Regions from separate parts of the Agrobacterium sp. 22-3639C2 genome, predicted to be linked through region 1. Evidence: riboswitches for the same ligand, from Rfam matches in the RefSeq annotation. Region 1 holds a riboswitch; each other region holds the start of a gene.
What was found. Region 1 has a riboswitch for thiamine pyrophosphate ahead of thiC (phosphomethylpyrimidine synthase ThiC). Riboswitches for the same ligand answer to the same signal wherever they lie in the genome.
Positions count from the first base shown of each region.

Region 2: linked by a shared signal. The riboswitch ahead of thiB (thiamine ABC transporter substrate binding subunit) and the one ahead of thiC (phosphomethylpyrimidine synthase ThiC) in region 1 are both predicted to bind thiamine pyrophosphate.
Region 3: linked by a shared signal. The riboswitch ahead of ACQZ6D_RS10040 (ABC transporter permease) and the one ahead of thiC (phosphomethylpyrimidine synthase ThiC) in region 1 are both predicted to bind thiamine pyrophosphate.

Region 1 covers NZ_JBNWDB010000006.1:353,514-359,438, forward strand. Annotated here, with positions in the region: gene ACQZ6D_RS24895 (DUF1839 family protein) at 1-826, opposite strand, end outside; gene ACQZ6D_RS24900 (amino acid--[acyl-carrier-protein] ligase) at 833-1,741, opposite strand; gene ACQZ6D_RS24905 (acyl-CoA dehydrogenase family protein) at 1,746-2,927, opposite strand; gene ACQZ6D_RS24910 (acyl carrier protein) at 2,927-3,178, opposite strand; TPP riboswitch at 3,359-3,470, shown strand; gene thiC (phosphomethylpyrimidine synthase ThiC) at 3,565-5,388, shown strand; gene thiO (glycine oxidase ThiO) at 5,390-5,925, shown strand, end outside.
Region 2 covers NZ_JBNWDB010000006.1:196,649-202,573, reverse strand. Annotated here, with positions in the region: gene ACQZ6D_RS24220 (M48 family metalloprotease) at 1-964, opposite strand, end outside; gene ACQZ6D_RS24215 (thiamine ABC transporter ATP-binding protein) at 1,272-1,988, opposite strand; gene thiP (thiamine/thiamine pyrophosphate ABC transporter permease ThiP) at 1,985-3,610, opposite strand; gene thiB (thiamine ABC transporter substrate binding subunit) at 3,630-4,643, opposite strand; TPP riboswitch at 4,682-4,792, opposite strand; gene ACQZ6D_RS24200 (VOC family protein) at 4,838-5,230, opposite strand; gene ACQZ6D_RS24195 (ABC-F family ATP-binding cassette domain-containing protein) at 5,322-5,925, opposite strand, start outside.
Region 3 covers NZ_JBNWDB010000002.1:504,220-510,144, reverse strand. Annotated here, with positions in the region: gene ACQZ6D_RS10050 (hydroxyethylthiazole kinase) at 1-50, opposite strand, end outside; gene ACQZ6D_RS10045 (ABC transporter substrate-binding protein) at 53-997, opposite strand; gene ACQZ6D_RS10040 (ABC transporter permease) at 994-1,779, opposite strand; TPP riboswitch at 1,908-2,010, opposite strand; gene ACQZ6D_RS10035 (TadE/TadG family type IV pilus assembly protein) at 2,192-3,481, shown strand; gene ACQZ6D_RS10030 (alpha-glucosidase) at 3,567-5,561, opposite strand; gene ACQZ6D_RS10025 (carbohydrate ABC transporter permease) at 5,574-5,925, opposite strand, start outside.

The sequences.
Region 1 (5,925 bases):
ATATGCGCAGCGCGTGGTCTCGCGCTTCAGCAAATTCGCTCTTGTCCAGCCATTCGAGGTGGCTCGCCGCCAGTTCGAAATTGGCGCCGAGCTGGCGCAGCGTATTGAAGGCATATTTGTGGAAAAAGCCGAACGGCCGGTCTGCCACCTTCTCGACCTGAGCCGGAAACACGGCTGCAAAAGACCTGACCGGATTGTCGGATGGTCGCCGTGAAAAATGAAACTTCAGCAGCCGTTCGGCCGTTTTGCGGATATGCGCCGGCGAAGGGTTGCTGTCTGCAAATTTCGCAAATTCCGTATAGGGCAGGAAGGGCGGCTCGCTCTCTGACAGGTGATGCTGGAACAGGCCGTCGAAATCTTCGCCCGACAGGTGGAAAAAGCCTGCATTATGAAAATAATCGAGTTCCCGGTTTGCAAGGTCCAGCCGGTTGATGGCGATGGTGGTCTTGCCATGTTCCTTCCGGTAGCCCACCCCGTGGGTATCGGGCATATAGAAGCTGTCCATCTCGATCAGGCAGATGCGACCGCGCTCCAGCTGCGCTTCGATATGGTTTTCCACCCGGTCGAAGATCGCAAGTTCGGTGGCGCGAACGCCATAAAGTGCTTCCAGATCTTCCAGCGGCACCTTGAAGAAGGTGAACTGGTCGCCTTCGAAATCCTGCGTCAGTGTGAAGCCAAACATGGCCTCAGGCGGCAACCCTTTCGAGGCCAGCACCTCGATCCACAAATCGATGTAGCAATTGGTCTCCGGCCACATTCTTTCCGACGAATGAAGCGAGTGCTGCACATAGTTTTTGGGATCGAGACCGGGGAAAATCTGCCGCATGAATGGTTAGCCCCAGAGTGTTTTCAAGGCCTTTTCGGGCCACGTTTTTACATCCAGTCCGTGATGCGCAAAAAGTGCCAGCGCAATGCGCTCAAGGCCGAAACCGACGCAGGCGGTGTGAGCCGCATCACCATTGTCGAGGTTCAATCCCCATTTCTGGCCAAAGGCGTCCTGATGGTAATTGAAGCTCATGCAGGCCGTCGGGTTGGTGGCGGATGTGACGGGGATCAACAGTTCGAATTTCAGGTTCTGGTCGCGCTGGTTGTTGGCGAGCATTTTGCCCGCGCGGCCGAAGAAGGGATCGTTTGCCACGTCGATGGTCACATCAAGGCCCACGGCTTCCATCATCGCCACGCCGCGATCCATCCATGTCTGGCGGAATTCGGTCACATCGCTCTCCGTGCCCATGCGCACATATTCCCGCATGCGGAAAAGCTGCTGACGTGCCGGGTCCTTGGAGGGCTCATGGCGGAAACAATAGGACTGGATGTCGTAGAGACCGCCGCCGGAAGGCAATGCGCCGCGCTTGGCGATGGTCGGATAAAGAGGGTAGCAAGCGGCCGGCGTCAGCACGATATCGGTTGCTTTCTGGTCCTTTGTCCAGTCGCCGCCCTCATCCATGGATTTGAGAAGGCTGACATGGTCAAGTTCGCAACCGCAGAAGGAATGCACCGTGCCCGCAAGCTGCGGGAAGCTTTTCATGTAACCGCTCTTTTCGAAATAGGCGCGGTTGATGCCGGGCGGGAAGCGGATCGCCTCTGCACTGTCCGGGCCGCCGGTGCGGTCGATCAGGCGTTCGAATGCGGCAATGACATCCTCGAACTGGCCGCTGCGTCCGTAAAGACCATCGACACCCGTTTCAATCAGCAGGCCTTCTTCGAACAGTCGATCGAGAAACGATGTTTGCATATCCATGGTCTTATCCCAAGAGGCTGGTGTCCTGCTTGTGAACCAGCAGGAGATTGGCGGAATTGCCGAGAATACGGTCGTTGGAAATCATCAGGCGCGCGGAATGCGCGTCGCGCAGGTGTCGGCCAAGGCTGTAGGGCGTGCCGTTCTTGTAACCCATGATGCCGCAGACCAGCATCGCTTGGTCGATGATCTCCAGAATGGTTTCCGAAGAACAGATCTTCACATTGTTCATGGCAACCGCGAACGCCATGGACATCAGCTTGTCCGGGTCGCTCTTGGTGTCTTCGTAAGCCTTTACGCCCGCAATGACGTTGGATTTGACCACCTGTAATTTGGTGGAAATTTCGGCAATGTGGATAGCGCCTGGCGGTGTGACACCGGGCGACTTGCGTGCTGCCGTCCTGACGAAGGATTGCGCGCGCAGCACCGCATCCGACGCGATGCCATACCAAACGGCGCTCCACAGAAGATGCGAGCTTGCAAGCATGGATTGCGCGGCGATTTCCGCAAAGGGTTTTGGGAATATCTGCACCGCCGGCGCCTCGCCGCGGAACAGGAAACCGTCCGAACAGGTGCCGCGCATGCCGAGTGTGTCCCAGACATGGGTCTTCTCGAGCCTGTACTGATCTTTCAGGAAGACGGTCATCACCTGATCGGCCGGGGCGGCATCCTTGTGGGCGCGCGAGGTGATGAGGATGGCATCCGCATTGCTGCCGTAGGAAATGACGGTGGCGTCCTTCTCCAGCCGGCAGATGTCTCCTTCGACCTCAATCGCGCAGATGGAATTGCGCAGATTGCCGCCGATTCCGCCTTCGGTCGTGGCCGATGCGAGCAGAAGCTGTTCGCTTGCGATGCGGCTCATGAAGCCCGCATGCCATGGGCTTGTCTCGCCGTGTTCCACAAGGCTCGATGCCTTGATGTGGTGCATGGCGAAAATCATCGCGGTTGCCGAACAGGCCTGGCCAAGCCGGGCGCAGATATCGGCGATTTGCTGTATGGATGCGCCTTCGCCACCAAGAGAGGACGGGACCTGAATGGCGAGAAGGCGCTCTTGTCTCAGCGCCTTGACGGCTTCCTCCGGGAAGCGACCGGTGACGTCCACCTCGTCCGCGTGTTTGGCGGCAATTGCTGCGACGCGGCTTGCGCGCGCGGACAGCGTTTCATCCTGCGGCGCAACGGTCACATTCATCAGGCTGCCTCTTTACCATCCAGAATGAGCTTAACGGTGTCTTCAATGGCCTTGATGCTGGCAAAGGACTTGCGGTTCAAGAGGTTGTCGGGGAATTCGATATCGAAAGCTTCCTCGATACCCAGCATCAATTGCACCGAGGCAAAGGAAGAAAGACCTGCTGCATAAAGATCTGCTTCGTTTTCAATCGTATCGACGGGGGTAGGAAGCTGGCCGAATTTTGCCAGTATTTCACGAATAGTCGCATTCATTCCGACTTATCTCCCATGAATTTAACATCAGGATGGTTTGTGCTTATCGTTAATTTGAAAACGATAATATTCGCCTAAACCGTTAGGTTAATTACCGCTAACGGCGCTTTTGTTGTTCGTCCACCTTTGCCAGCCATCAGCAGCACCCTTGACAAATGTCGGGCGGTGTTTTCTCTTGTGTCCATTCACCAGGGGTGTCCCGTCAAGGGGCTGAGATTCTGCTTTTATGCGCAGTGACCCGTTGAACCTGATCCAGTTCATACTGGCGTAGGGACGGTGCAAAGACCGAAGGTCGGATTGCGTGTAACTTGCGCTGCCGACGCGTCGGTATTTTCCATCATTCCGGCTCGAACTGGGTCTCCACTGTCAAACTTTGGAGCCTCATGATGAATATCGTTGCCAAGAATATCCCGCTTGTCGTCACAACCGGGCCGCATCCCGCCTCCACGAAAATCCACAAAACCGGAATTTTGCATCCGCAAATTCGCGTGCCGATGCGCGAAATCGCCGTCCACCCGACGGCGGGAGAACCGCCGGTCACGGTCTATGATTCCTCAGGCCCCTATACCGATCCATTGCATAACGTTCTGATCGAAAAGGGTCTGCCGCGCCTGCGTCGCGACTGGGTTGTAGCGCGCGGCGATGTCGCGGCTTACGACGGTCGGCACGTCAAACCGGAGGATAACGGCTTTGCCACTGGCGAGCGCCTGACGCCGGAATTCGCCGTGCGCCACCAGCCGCTGAGGGCCACGGAAGGAAAAGCCGTAACGCAGCTTGCCTATGCGCGGGCAGGCATCATCACGCCGGAAATGGAGTTCATCGCCATCCGCGAAAATCTGGGGCGCGAAGCGGCGAAGGAGAAGCTGGCTCGTGATGGCGAGAGTTTCGGTGCGCAGATACCCGATTATGTGACGCCAGAGTTCGTCCGTCAGGAAGTCGCATCGGGTCGCGCCATCATCCCGGCCAACATCAATCACCCCGAGCTTGAGCCGATGATCATCGGCCGTAATTTTCTGGTCAAGATCAACGCCAATATCGGAAATTCCGCCGTCACCTCCTCCATGGCCGAAGAGGTGGAGAAGATGGTCTGGGCGATCCGCTGGGGTGCCGATACCGTCATGGACCTTTCGACCGGGCGCAACATCCACAATATCCGCGAATGGATCATCCGCAATTCGCCGGTACCGATCGGCACAGTGCCGCTTTATCAGGCGCTGGAGAAGGTCAACGGCATTGCAGAGGACCTGAACTGGGAAGTGTTCCGCGACACGTTGATCGAACAGGCGGAGCAAGGCGTGGATTATTTCACCATCCATGCCGGTGTTCGGCTGCATTACATTCCGCTTACCGTCAACCGTGTCACCGGTATCGTCTCACGCGGCGGGTCGATTATGGCCAAGTGGTGTCTGCATCATCACAAGGAAAGCTTCCTCTACGAGCATTTCGACGAGATCTGCGACATCTGCCGTGCCTATGATGTTTCCTTCTCGCTGGGTGACGGGTTGCGGCCCGGTTCGATTGCCGACGCCAACGACGCCGCGCAATTTGCCGAGCTGGAGACGCTCGGTGAGTTGACACAGATCGCATGGGCGAAGGATTGCCAGGTCATGATCGAGGGCCCCGGCCATGTGCCGATGCACAAGATCAAGGAGAACATGGACAAGCAGTTGAAGACCTGCGGTGAGGCGCCCTTCTATACGCTTGGGCCGCTAACGACCGATATCGCCCCCGGTTACGACCACATCACTTCCGGCATCGGGGCAGCGATGATCGGCTGGTTTGGCACGGCGATGCTCTGCTATGTCACGCCGAAGGAACATCTCGGTCTGCCTGATCGTAACGACGTGAAGGTCGGTGTCATCACCTACAAGATCGCGGCTCACGCGGCCGATCTCGCCAAGGGCCATCCGGCAGCACAGGTGCGGGACGATGCGCTGTCGCGTGCAAGGTTCGAGTTCCGTTGGGAAGACCAGTTCAACCTGTCGCTGGATCCGGACACGGCGCGCTCCTTCCATGACGAGACCCTGCCGAAGGAGGCGCACAAGGTCGCGCATTTTTGCTCCATGTGCGGGCCGAAATTCTGCTCAATGCGGATTTCCCACGACATCCGCGCCGAGGCGCAGAAGGAAGGGCTGGAGGCCATGGCCGCGCGCTTCAAGGAAGGTGGCGAGCTTTACATGCCGCTCGCGACCCCGGCAGACGGCCAGTAGCATGCGTGTCCTTGTTAAGGGAACGGGGGTCGCCGGTCTGACGGCGGCCTTCGAACTGGCGCGGCGCGGCGCAACCGTGGAGGTTTCGGAGCGCAATGCTGAAGCCTCGCGCGGCGCATCCTTTTATGCGGGCGGAATGCTGGCACCCTGGTGCGAGCGTGAAAGTGCGGACGAGGCGGTACTAACGCTCGGCCAGGCGGCTCTCGACTGGTGGGATGAGGCGACCCCCGGCCTTGTCATCAGACACGGCACGCTGGTCGTCGCGCCCGCCCGCGACAAAGCCGAGCTTTCGCGTTTCGCATGCAGAACAACTGGATACCAGTGGGTGGATGAGGGTGAAATCGCCGCTCTGGAGCCTGACCTTGCCGGGCGGTTCCGCTCCGGGCTTTATTTCGCGGGCGAGGGGCATCTCGATCCGCGCCTTGCGCTCAAATCGCTGCATACGCGGCTTTGCGGCTTGGGCGTGCGGTTTCATATGGGTATTCCGGTGGATGAGCAGCCGTTCGATCGGGTGGTGGATTGCACCGGCGCTGCGGC
Region 2 (5,925 bases), 160 kb from region 1:
GAACGGCCTCGACCTTGTTGTCGATGACGAAACCTTCCGGCACATCGAAACGGATACCGAGCGTTCCGTGCAGGAAGGTCTGGCCCCGGACATAACCCTCCTGCGGGCTGTCGCCGTAAAGCAGGCCATCTATGCCATCCAGAAACCAGTCGCGACCACGATCCCCGACCTGACCGTCCTGACCGAAGGCGCGGGCATGCCGGCGTGCAAGCTCGATGCGCTGCGGCGTGTTGGGGTGGCTGGAAAGAAAGTCGAGGCTCTGGTCATTTTCGGGATCAGCCGAGGAGAAACGCGCATAGGCTGCCATGGAATCCAGAAACCGCGGCGATGCGAAGGGGTCGTAGCCGGCCTCACCCAACATGCGCACACCAATCACGTCTGCCTGCAATTCCTGCTGGCGCGAAAAAGCCGCAAGCCGCAGCTTGCCGCGCGCAAGCGCCTGCTTGCCGGCGAGATCGCTCGACAGAACCTCGGCGACCACACGGCTTGCAATCACCTCCGCCTCTTCCCGGCGCTGGCGCTCGATGCCGTGGTTTGCGGTAACGTGGCCCATCTCATGCGAAAGCACGGCGGCCACTTCCGAGGCATCGTTGGCGAGAGCCAGAAGCCCGCGCGTCACGTAAAGATACCCACCCGGCAGCGCAAAAGCGTTGATAGCAGGCGAGTTGAGGATGGTGATGCGATAGGATTGCTGCGGATTTTCCGAAACAGCCGTCAGCGCGCCGGCGATACGGGCGACAAGCCGCTCCGTCTTGGCATCACGATATTCGCCACCATAACTCGCCACAATACGCGGATGTTCGCGCGCGCCCATCTGCGCACGGGGATCGTTCTTCTGCACCTCTTCCACGGTCTGCGGATTGTCCGAAGGCCGCAAGGTGGACTGGTAGGCCGGGCTGAAAAGAGACTGACACGATGACAGGAATACGGCAGACGCCGTCAGCACGGAACACACGGCAGCCATCCTGCCCGAACGGCGAAGGCCTGAACGGGAGAAAAGCCTCCACTGCGCAGTCATGCTATTTCTCATTCTCTATGCCTGCCCCTAACGTTCCTGATCATCCGTTAATTGCAGACCAGAATAACAGATTCGCCCCAACGAGCCATGAATGTCGAAACGGTAAAAACGATCCATCAAGTCCGGAATATTCCTTAAGAACGCAATAATTCTCGTCTTTTCTCGGGCAACGACTTGAAACTGGCAAGTGCAAATTAACGCCATTGAAGTTATCTAAAGCGATTGCCAGCGGCACGCGTCGAAAATAAGGCGATCAGCCGTTCAGAAAACTGTCGACCGCCTTCACATTTTGTGTGGCGAAGAAATCTGTGGTCGAGCCAGCATAGACAACGCGGCCACGATCAAGAAAAACCACCCGCTGCGCCAGCTTTTTTATGTCGTCTGGATGGTGCGTAACAATAATCGCCGTATTTTTTGTTTCGGCATGCAAGTCGAGAAGCAGGGAGGTCATGCCCGCCCGCAGCCCCGGATCGAGCGCCGCGAAAGGCTCGTCCAGCAGCATGACCGGTTTTTTCCGGACCAGCGCACGCGCCAGCGCCGCCCTTTGCCTTTCCCCGCCGGAAAGCGTGCCCGGCAAACGTTTGTCAAAACCCGCAAGACCAACGCGTGTGAGCGCCACGTCGATCCTCTGCCTGTCTTCCGCCCGCAGCTTCAACCCGGGGCTGATGCCGAGCGCGACATTGGTGAAGATATCGAGATGGGCGAAAAGATTATTATCCTGGAAGATCGAGGAGACCGGTCGTTCGGAAGGATCGAGCGCCTTCATGTCCCGCCCGCCGATCAGGACGCGCCCGGAATCGGGCAATTCAAAACCGGCGATGAGATTGAGGAGCGTCGACTTGCCAGAACCGGAGGCACCGACAACGGCGGTCATCTGGCCTTGCGGGAATGTACAATCGAGATCGAAATCCTGCGTCCCGAGCCGCAGCCTGACCTTGTCCAGCCCCACGGCAAATTCGTCACCCGTCATATGCTCGCCCTTGCTGATTGGGATTGCCGTGAAACGCCGCCCGCGGCAAGCAGCAGGCAGACGACGCCAAGGATGAACGCGTATCCGGCTGCATCATTGGAGCGGTAGCTGCCCATATTGCTATAGACCAGCCATGGCAACGTGACGAAATTTTCCGATCCGAACAGGGCGACCGCCCCGAGATCACCGAGCGACAGAGCCATGGCAAAGGAAAACGCCATCAGCAGCGGCCGCCGCAGTACCGGCAGATCGGCGAACCGCAGCCGCGTCAGTCCCTGAAGCCCAAGGCTGGCGGAGAGCCGGGACGTGCGTAAAAAATGGCTGGTGAAGGCTGGCTCCAGCACCCGCATGGCAAGCGGCAACGCCATCAGCATGTTGATGAGCGCCACGAGAACGGGAGCATAAAAACTGACATCTCCAAAGGGCCGCAGCAACAGGAACCACCCGCTTCCCAGCACGACGGGCGGCACCAGCAGCACCAGCGATGACCCCGCCCCGAGCGTGGCGGACAAAAGGCGCAAGGGTTGAGCCGCGCGCCGTTTGGAACCCACGGCCTGTCGCGCACCGATGATCGCAAAGCAGCAGAGCACGACGAGAGTTGCGGAGAGCGCAGCGATTGCAAGGCTGGTCGCCGCCGCACGCAGGAAGATCGGCGCGGACAAAAGACGCGGCAGATCGGCCCCCAAACCCGAGACGGTTATGGCAACAAGCGGCAGGCCGACCAGCAGAACCGCAAAAATGATTGCCGCTCCGTCCCACAGGCGCGCGCCAACACGCTTGCCGTCGAAACGGCGAACAGGGCGGCCAAGCGAGGCAATTTCCGCCTCGGGCAATGGCAAAAAGGCAAGAAGGCCGAGCAGAACTGCTGTGATTGCAATCTGCAAAACCGAAAGCGCGATTGCCCGTTGCGGATCGAAATCAAACCGCAGCGCCTGATAGATTGCGACCTCAAGTGTCGTTGCCGCCGGTCCACCGCCCAGCAGAAGCACTAGCGTGAAGCTGGTGGCGCACAGCATGAAGACAAGCCCGGCAATACCGGGAACAAGCCGCGAGACGGCCGGCCACTCGATGAAGCGGAAAACCGAAACCGGCCCCATGCCAAGACTTGCCGCCATCCGCCAATATTCGCCCGGAATCCGCTCCAGCCCGGCCAGCATCAGCCGCACCGCAAGCGGCAGATTGAAAAACACATGGGCGACGAGAATGCCGGAGAGGCCGTAAATACTGAAGGGCTGCTCCGCACCGGCAAAAACAAGGGCAGTATTCAAAACACCCTGCCTGCCCCAGATCGTGATGATGCCGAAGGCGCCGACGATGACCGGCAGCCCCATCGGCACAGCCATCAACCTGATAATCCAAATCCGCCCCGGAAAATCCTGTCTGCGGGAGAGCGCAAGCGCCACCGGCAGGCCGAGAACAATGGAAAGAACAGTGGACAACGTTGCCTGATAGAGCGTGAAGCGCAGGATGCGCAGCGTGTAGGCATCCACGATTCCGGCGGCGGATGTGCCGGCATCGAAAGACAGGAGTGCTGAGACAGCAAGCGCCATGAACAGGAAAACGGCGGCAAACGCCGCCGTTCCGCCAATGATCGACCATCTGTAGTCGCGACGCAGCATCATGCGCGGGCGTGCCTCTTGCTCAGTTCATGCTCATGGCCGCAAGCCATTCATCGATCCAGGCCTTGCGGTTCTTCGCCACCTCTTCCGGGTCCATCAGGAAGGTCTTCTGCGGTACGACGAGTTTGGAAAATGCCTCGGGCAGGGGCGTGGACGTTGCCGCGACCGGCATCATCCAGTTGTTTTCCGGAATGGCATCCTGAAATCCTGATGTGAGCGTGAAAGCGAGGAACTGCTTCGCCAGTTCCTTGTGCGGCGCGTTTTTGAGAAGGCCGGAAACCTCGATCTGAATGTAGTGCCCCTCGGAAAAACCCGCGGCCTGATAGCGATCCGTCTTTTCCGAGACCATGTGATAGGCAGGCGACGTGGTGTAGGAGAGCACCATCGGCACCTCACCCTTGGTGAAAAGGCCATAGGATTCCGACCAGCCCGGCGTGACGGTGAGAATGCGCTTCCGGAGCTTCGCCCAGGCTTCCGGTGCCTTGTCGCCGTAAACGGACTTCACCCAGAGCAGCAGGCCAAGCCCCGGCGTGGAGGTGCGCGGGTCCTGAATGGCGATTTTCTGTGAAGGATCGCCGTCCACCAGATCCTTCAGGCTCGTCGGCGGATTTTTTATCGTCTGCGTGTCATAGACAACGGCGAAATGACCGTAGTCGTAAGGGACGAAAACGTCGTCCTTGTAACCGCCCGGCACCTTGGCCGCCGATGCATCGATACCGCTGATATCGAAGAGGCCGGTCTGTTTCGCTTCCGCGACCAGATTGGTGTCGAGACCAACAACGACATCCGCCTTCGACGCCGCCCCTTCAAGCTTCAGGCGGTTGAGCAGCGCCACGCCATCCGCCACACCGACGAAATTGACCGTGCAATTGCACACTTTCTCGAAGGCCTCTTTCACCTTGGGGCCGGGACCCCATTCGGAAACGAAGCTTTCATAGGTGTAGACAGTCAGTTCCTGTCTGTCCTGAGCAGTGGCAAGACCGGGCAGAAACAACGAAACGGCAACGAGGGAATTCAGGAAAAGACGACGGCGCACGGGTATCTCCTCAAAAAACGAAAAGGGAAATAGCCGCTTGCCTTAAGCCGTCTAATCCCTCCGCCGGTATGAACCGGATCAGGTTCTTCGGGTTGGCAAGCCTCTCAGCCTTTTGCACGCAAGCACAAAAGACACCCCGTTAGATCAAGATGATGATGTAGTCCCGCTGTCTCTGATTGGCAAGATGGCTGCCGTCAGGCCTGCTGCACCATGTGCACCAGTTCCCAGACATGGCCGTCGGGATCCTGAAAACTACCGGCATACATGAAACCGTGATCCTGAACCGGTTTCCAGGTGTTGCCACCGGAGGCAAGCGCCGTTTCGATCATCCGGTCGATTTCCTCACGGCTTCCCGCTGTGAGACAGGTCAGGACCTCGGTGCTGCGTGTGGCGTCGGCGATATCGCCATTGATGAAATCGCGAAAACGCTCCTCCTGAAGAAGCATCACGAAGATGTTCTCCTCAACGATCATGCAGAGCGTGCGGTCATCCGAATATTCCGGATTGAAGGTGAAACCGAGAGCCGTGAAGAAGCTTCTCGATGTCTCGATATTCTTGACCGGCAGATTGACGAAGATCATGCGCATTTTCTGAACTCCTCCGAACCCGCACAGGAAACGGCAATTCCGCCTCCCTGTCAAAGGTGGATGAGACCTCAGTCAAGAAATCGCGACCAAGTCACCCTTCAATTTCCTCGCGCAGCATCTCCAGCTCCAGCCATTCCTCTTCCATGGCTTCGAGCTTTTCGCGCAGCTTTGTCATTTCCTGCGCCAGCGTATTGAAGGTAGCCGGGTCCTTGGTGAACAGATTGGGGTCGGCCATGCGCTGCTCACGCTTGGCGATTTCGCCCTGCGCCTTCTCCATCTCCTTTGGAAGGTTTTCGAGCGCAAATTTTTGCTTGAAAGAAAGCTTGCCCTTGGCCTTTGAAGGGTCCTGCGACGCGGAGGCGGAAGGGGTGGTCTTTGCCTTTTCCTGCTTCTCCGCCTTGCGCTTTTCTTCTGCGGCACCCTTGCGTTGCGCCATCATGTCCGAATAGCCGCCGGCATATTCGATCCAGCGTCCATCCGGCTGGTCCGGATTGGCGGGCGCGATTGTGGAGGTGACGGTACGGTCGAGGAAATCGCGGTCGTGGCTGACGAGAATGACCGTGCCGGAAAAGCCCGCAACGATTTCCTGCAACAGATCGAGCGTTTCGATATCGAGATCGTTGGTCGGCTCGTCAAGGATCAGCAGGTTGGTAGGCCGCGCCAGAATGCGCGCAAGAATAAGACGGGCGCGCTCA
Region 3 (5,925 bases), on a different contig from region 1:
CTTTCGAGGATCTCTGCGGCCTTCGCCGCAGTCGGAAAACTGTTTGCCATGGTTATTGCAACTCCACGGCAATGTCTTCCGCCGCCGGCGCCTGCTTGATCAGTTGCATGTCTTGCATGAAGGTGCCGAAGCGTGTGTAGCGGGCGCGATCGAGTGCGGCTGGACGTTTGGCGAAACGCGGCAGCGTATCGAAAAACGCCTGTTTGTTCAGCGCGTCGTCAAGGTTCGGATAGGCCTTGATGAAAAGCTGCCAGGATTCTTGCGGGTGGTTGGTGATGAAAATCGCCGCCTGCTCAACGGCCGAGAGAAAACGCGGCAGGCGGCTATCTTTCACGAGATCTCGATGGGTGACGAATATGAGCTCGTCATAGGCGGGCACGCCATGTTCCTCGGGGAAGAACGAGCGGCCTTCGTGGCCTTCAAGCTTCATCTGCGTCAGTTCGAAATTGCGGAAACCGCCAAGCGTGGCATCGACCTTGCCGGCGATCAGGGATGGCGAGAGTGAGAAATTGACGTTGACCAGTTCAACATCGTCCTTTGTCAGTCCCTCCTTCTCCAGCATGCGCTTCAGCATCGCATCCTCGAAACCGGAAACCGAGAAGCCGACCTTCTTGCCTTTCAGGTCCTTCAGGCTCTTGATCGGCCCGTCGGCCAGAACGGTGACGGTGTTCAGCGGGGTTTCCACCAGCGTGCCGAAACGGACGAGCGGCAGCCCTGCATCGTGGTCGAGATAGAGGTTCGGCTGATAGTGTACACCGATATCGGCCTGCTTTGCCGAGACCAGACGCGGTACGGCGGATGGGTCTGCGGGCGGAACCAGCTCAACGTCCAGCCCGGCATCTGCGAACAGGCCGCGTTCCTTGGCGATCACCATCGGAGCGTGGTCCGGGTTCACGAACCATTCCAGCAACACGGTAAGCTTGTCGGCCGCCTGCGATTGCACGGGCGCAAACACGCTTGCTGCCGCGACGACGAGGGAAAGAAGAGTTCGTTTCATGGTGCCGAAAGTCTCCGCAAATATTTGAAAGGAATGACGTGGTCTGTTTCTTTGGCCCAGGGGGCGAGGTTGGCCGTTGCCCGGTCGACGACAAGCCGCAGCAGCACCGCCATGACGGCGAGAATAGTCATGGCGGCGAACATTGTGTCGGTCTGCATGCGGGCATTGGACTGGATCATGACAAAACCGAGCCCGGCGGAGGCGCCCACCCATTCGCCAATGACCGCGCCGAGCGGGGCGAGCGGAGCTGCGACCCTCAGCCCGGAAATGAGTGCGGGAAGCGCCAGCGGCACACGCAGCCGGGTGAGGATTTGCCAGTGGCTCGCCTCCGTCAGCGAGGCGGCATCGAGGATTGTCCGATCCGTGCGGTTGAGGCCGTCGGTGAAGGCTGAAGCGACGGGAAAAAAGATGATGATCGCCGTCATGACAACTTTCGAGGCCATGCCGAAACCGAACCAGAGTACGAGAATAGGGGCCAGCACGAAGACCGGAAATGCCTGCAACACGAGAACCATGGGCCAGACGAGGCGGCCAAAACGCGGGACGGCGGCAATCGTAAAGGCAACGAGAATGCCGGCGGCAATGCCAGCCGCAAGCCCGACAGCCATTTCACCTGATGTCACCATGGCCTGTCCGAACAGGAAGGCTGGCTGGCGCAGGAGTGCTGCGGCAACATCGGCGGGCGAGGGCAGGATGTAGCGGGGCGGTGCAAACAGCCAGATGCCCAGCTGCCAGACAATCAGAATAAGAACGACGCCCTTCAGCGCATGGGAGGCACGCATCGGCCGGGACTCAGACGCAGCCGTACCGTATACGAAGGGAAGGATGTTTCATCATCATCGTTCGGTCTCCAGCTGTGGCGATCACGGAGATCCGGGCAAAGCGGAGAAGAGAAAGGGCAGTAACGCAAACGCGCTACAGTTTCCGTTCCTACGCCGGCATGACCCGGATCAGGTTCAAGGGTCCGGCTCATCGCCATCTCAGCACCGTCAGGTGCTCCCCTCGGAAGAGACTGTTTTGCTAGGAGGGTTTTGAAGTAATGTCAACTTTGAAAGTTAACGAGAATATTGGCGAATTTGCCGCGAACATATTAGTTATTGATTATATTAAGTTTATCAAAAATTAGTTATTTATTGAAACCGCTTTTCAATTCCGCTGTATTAGCTTCAGCTCCCAGATTGGTTGGGGGCGAACTTGAAAAACTTCTGGCGAGAGAAATCTGGAAATTTTGGCATTCTGACCGCGCTGCTCATGGTGCCTCTGTGCGGGGCTGCCGGTATGGCGCTCGATATTACGCGCGGCATGTCGGTCAAAGCCGATCTGCAGCAGGCAGCGGATTCCGCGGCTCTGGCGGCAGTCGCCGATATGTCCGCAAGTGTTCAGGCGGCAAAGAAGATGTCGGGGGACGGTGTCATTCCCGTCGGCAATGAAGAAGCCCGGGCATTCTTCGATGGCAATCAGCGCGGCGACGCGGACTACACCATTACCTCGGTCGATGTTTCGGTGATCAAGCACGGCAATGTGGTCGAGTCGTCCGTCAGCTTCAAGGCGTCGGTCAGCACGACCCTCTCAGGGCTTCTGGGGAAGGATTTCGTTTCGGTTGCCGGCACGGCCACGGCCAAATACGAAACGGAAACCTTCAGCGATTTCTATCTTCTGCTTGATAATACGCCCTCCATGGGAGTGGGCGCGACACCCACGGATGTTGCCACCCTGGTTGCGAATACTGGCGATAAATGCGCTTTTGCCTGCCACATCGTGAAGGACGGCGTGGCAGACCCGAACAGCTATTACTTCAAGGCCAAGAAACTCGGGGTTACGACGCGTATCGACGTGGTTGCCAAGGCAACCGCCAGCCTGATGGACACGGCAAAGTCCACGCGCAAAAGCAGCAATCAATATCGCATGGCCGTCTATACCTTCGGGGAACGGGCGGAAGATACCAAGCTGCTTGAGGTCGTTTCGCTGACATCGGATCTGGACGCAGCAAAGAAAAAAGCTGGTGAAATCAACCTGATGTCAATCCCCTATCAGGGATACAACAACGACCAGCAAACAGATTTCGACCGGGCACTGATCCAGATTGGAGATAAGGTCGGCAGTTCGGGCACGGGCGCAAGCTCGGCGAACCCGGATAAGGTTATTTTCTTTGTTTCAGACGGGGTGGGCGACAGTTACAAGCCGTCCTCCTGTACGAAAAAACTGACGGGAGGCCGCTGTCAGGAGCCGATCGACATCAAAGACTGTACGAAACTGAAGGAAAAGGGTTTTCGTATCGCGGTGCTTTATACCACCTATCTGCCGCTGCCGACGAATGACTGGTATAATAGCTGGATCAAGCCCTTTCAGGCGGAAATTGGCTCACGCATGCAGAGCTGCGCTTCCCCGGGTCTGTACTTCGAAGTCAGCCCGTCCCAGGGCATCAGCGACGCGATGACGGTGCTGTTCAAGAAAGCCATTACATCACCACGCCTGACGGGCTGATGGCCGTCTAGCTAGGCCTGTTAAAGCATCGGTTGAACGCCGCAATATCTGCGGCGTTTTTTGGAAATGGCCGGAAGGTGATGCTTCAAGCGATATTACGAAGCCGTTCAAATAACGCAGTAAAGCGCGTTTCAGCGCGGTAGAACACAGCCGGCTGGCCTATCGGAGCCTCCACGGTGATCTCGTGCCCGCCAAAATACCGCGCGCCACTCCAAAGATGCATCCATTCCCCATCGCCCGGAAGGTAAAGCGTGCGCTGCGTCTCCCCCGCCTTCCACACTGGTGCGACCAGCATGTCGGCCCCGTAGAGATAGCTGTCCTGAATGGCATAGGTCTGCCGGTCGTTCTCGTGATGCAGGAAAAGCGGGCGCTGTACCGGCAGGCCGTTTTCGGCCGCTTCAGTGGAAAGCGATTTCAGATAGGGGGCGAGTGCGACATAGATTGCCGTCATGCGGGCAAAATGGCCAAGAACGGTCTCGTCCTGATCGATCTGGAGATTGTCGCGCGGGCGATTGCCCTCATGGGTTCGCATGACAGGAGTAAAGGCTGCCATCTCCGTCCAGCGCATGATGAGTTCCGGGGTTCTGACATTGCCGAACAGGCTGGTATAACCGCCAATATCGGAATGGTGATAGGCATTACCGAGAAGACCGGAGGACAGCGCACCGCATATGACAGTGACGAGACCGTCATGGCGGGAGAAATCGACGGACTGGTCACCGCCCCACAGCAGCGGGCAGTGGGCTTGCACACCGGTAAAGCCCGCGCGCATGAAGAACAGCGCTTCGCCGGTTTTGCCGCGGCTTTCAACGGCCTTGGCGTTGACCTCTGCCCAGAGCGTCGGCCAGGCATTGTGCATCAGCTTGGCGTCGATGCCGTTCGATAGCGTGATGTCGATCGGCAGATATTCGCCGAAATCGGCCATCCAGCCGGAAAGGCCGAAATCAAGCATGTTCTTGCCGATGATCTCTTCGGAAAACCACTCGGCTGCGGCCGGATTGGTGAAATCGACCACGCCACAATCGAACTCGCCGAAATCCACGAGCGCCGTCTTGCCGTCCGCGCCGGTGGCGAAATAACCGGCCGCCTCCGCCTCCGGAAAAAGCGGGCCGTCGACGCAGAGATAGGGGTTCACGTATCCCAGAAAACGAATGCCCTGATCGGCAAGCTCGGCGATCTTCTGACGCAGATGCGGATAACGCGCCTCATTGGCCTGCCAGTCCCAGAATAGCCGGGCGCCGAAGGATGTCTGGCGAAGCCCCACCCAGTCCTCGCACCACAGGCCGGAGACCTTGGTTCCGGCAGCGCGGATTTTTTCCAGCCGGGCAAAGGAGTTGGCGCCATCCTTTAACCCGATGATCGCGCCGCTATAGACCCACCCCGGTAGTTCCGGCTGGCGTCCGAACCGCAGCGAGAGGGCGGAAACGATATCGGTGAAACGATCGCCAGTGAAAAACTCGATCCTTTCGGGGATCGCCCAGATCTCGACTTCGTGGAAATCTTCGTTGCGGAAATCGAAGACCGAATAGGCGCTGGTTTCCACATGCAGCGCATATTTGCGCGACGACAGATAGGTCGGCTGCGGGTAATTGGTGTTGTAATAATCGCCACCCGCCTTGCCGCTGACGTCAGCCTTGAAGGTGATTTCAGCGGTCTTGTCGCGGCCGACACCGGGTTCGGAGGTCCAGAGCGGAAAGCGGCGGCCGCGCATGTCGAAATAGGACATCTGTTCGCCACCGCCCCAGACATGTTCGTCCTCATCTGCGACGATCCGCAGCCACAGCCGATTGATGGTTTCATCCAGCGTCGTGACCCTGATGGCATTTCCATCCAGGGCCAGATGAAGGCGCGCGGCCTGCCCGGGTGCGGAAGACAGCGTAACGCTGTCGCCACTGACTTCGGCGTGGCGGAGCGCAGTTCGTTCGATGACATAGTCCTCGATATCGAAATTGCCGCGATACATATCCATCCGCTCCTTGCCCAAACCGGCGAAGAAAGCCGGGTTCTCAGGCGAATGAGAAAGAATGGTGTGGCTGCCAATCGCAAGCGTGAAGCCGTCTCTGGTCTTTTCGAATTGCATGACTGTACCTGTTTAACCCTTGAGACCGCCGGCGGTGAGACCGGAGACGACGCGCTCCTGAAAGATGACGATCAGGATCGCAACCGGGACGATGCCGACCACCAGCGCCGCCGAGATGACGGGCCAGGGGAAAGCGAACTCACCCTGGTAAAGCTGGATGCCGACCGGCAGCGTGCGCAGTGCCGGATTGGAATTGAAGGAGAGCGCCAGCAGGAATTCGTCCCAGGCGTTCACGAAAGCGAGAATACCGGCGGTGAAGACACCCGGCGCGCATAGCGGCACGACAACCTTGAACAGCGCACCGATGCGGGTGCAGCCATCAATCATGGCGGCGTTTTCCAGATCGCGCGGGATGCTTTCGAAG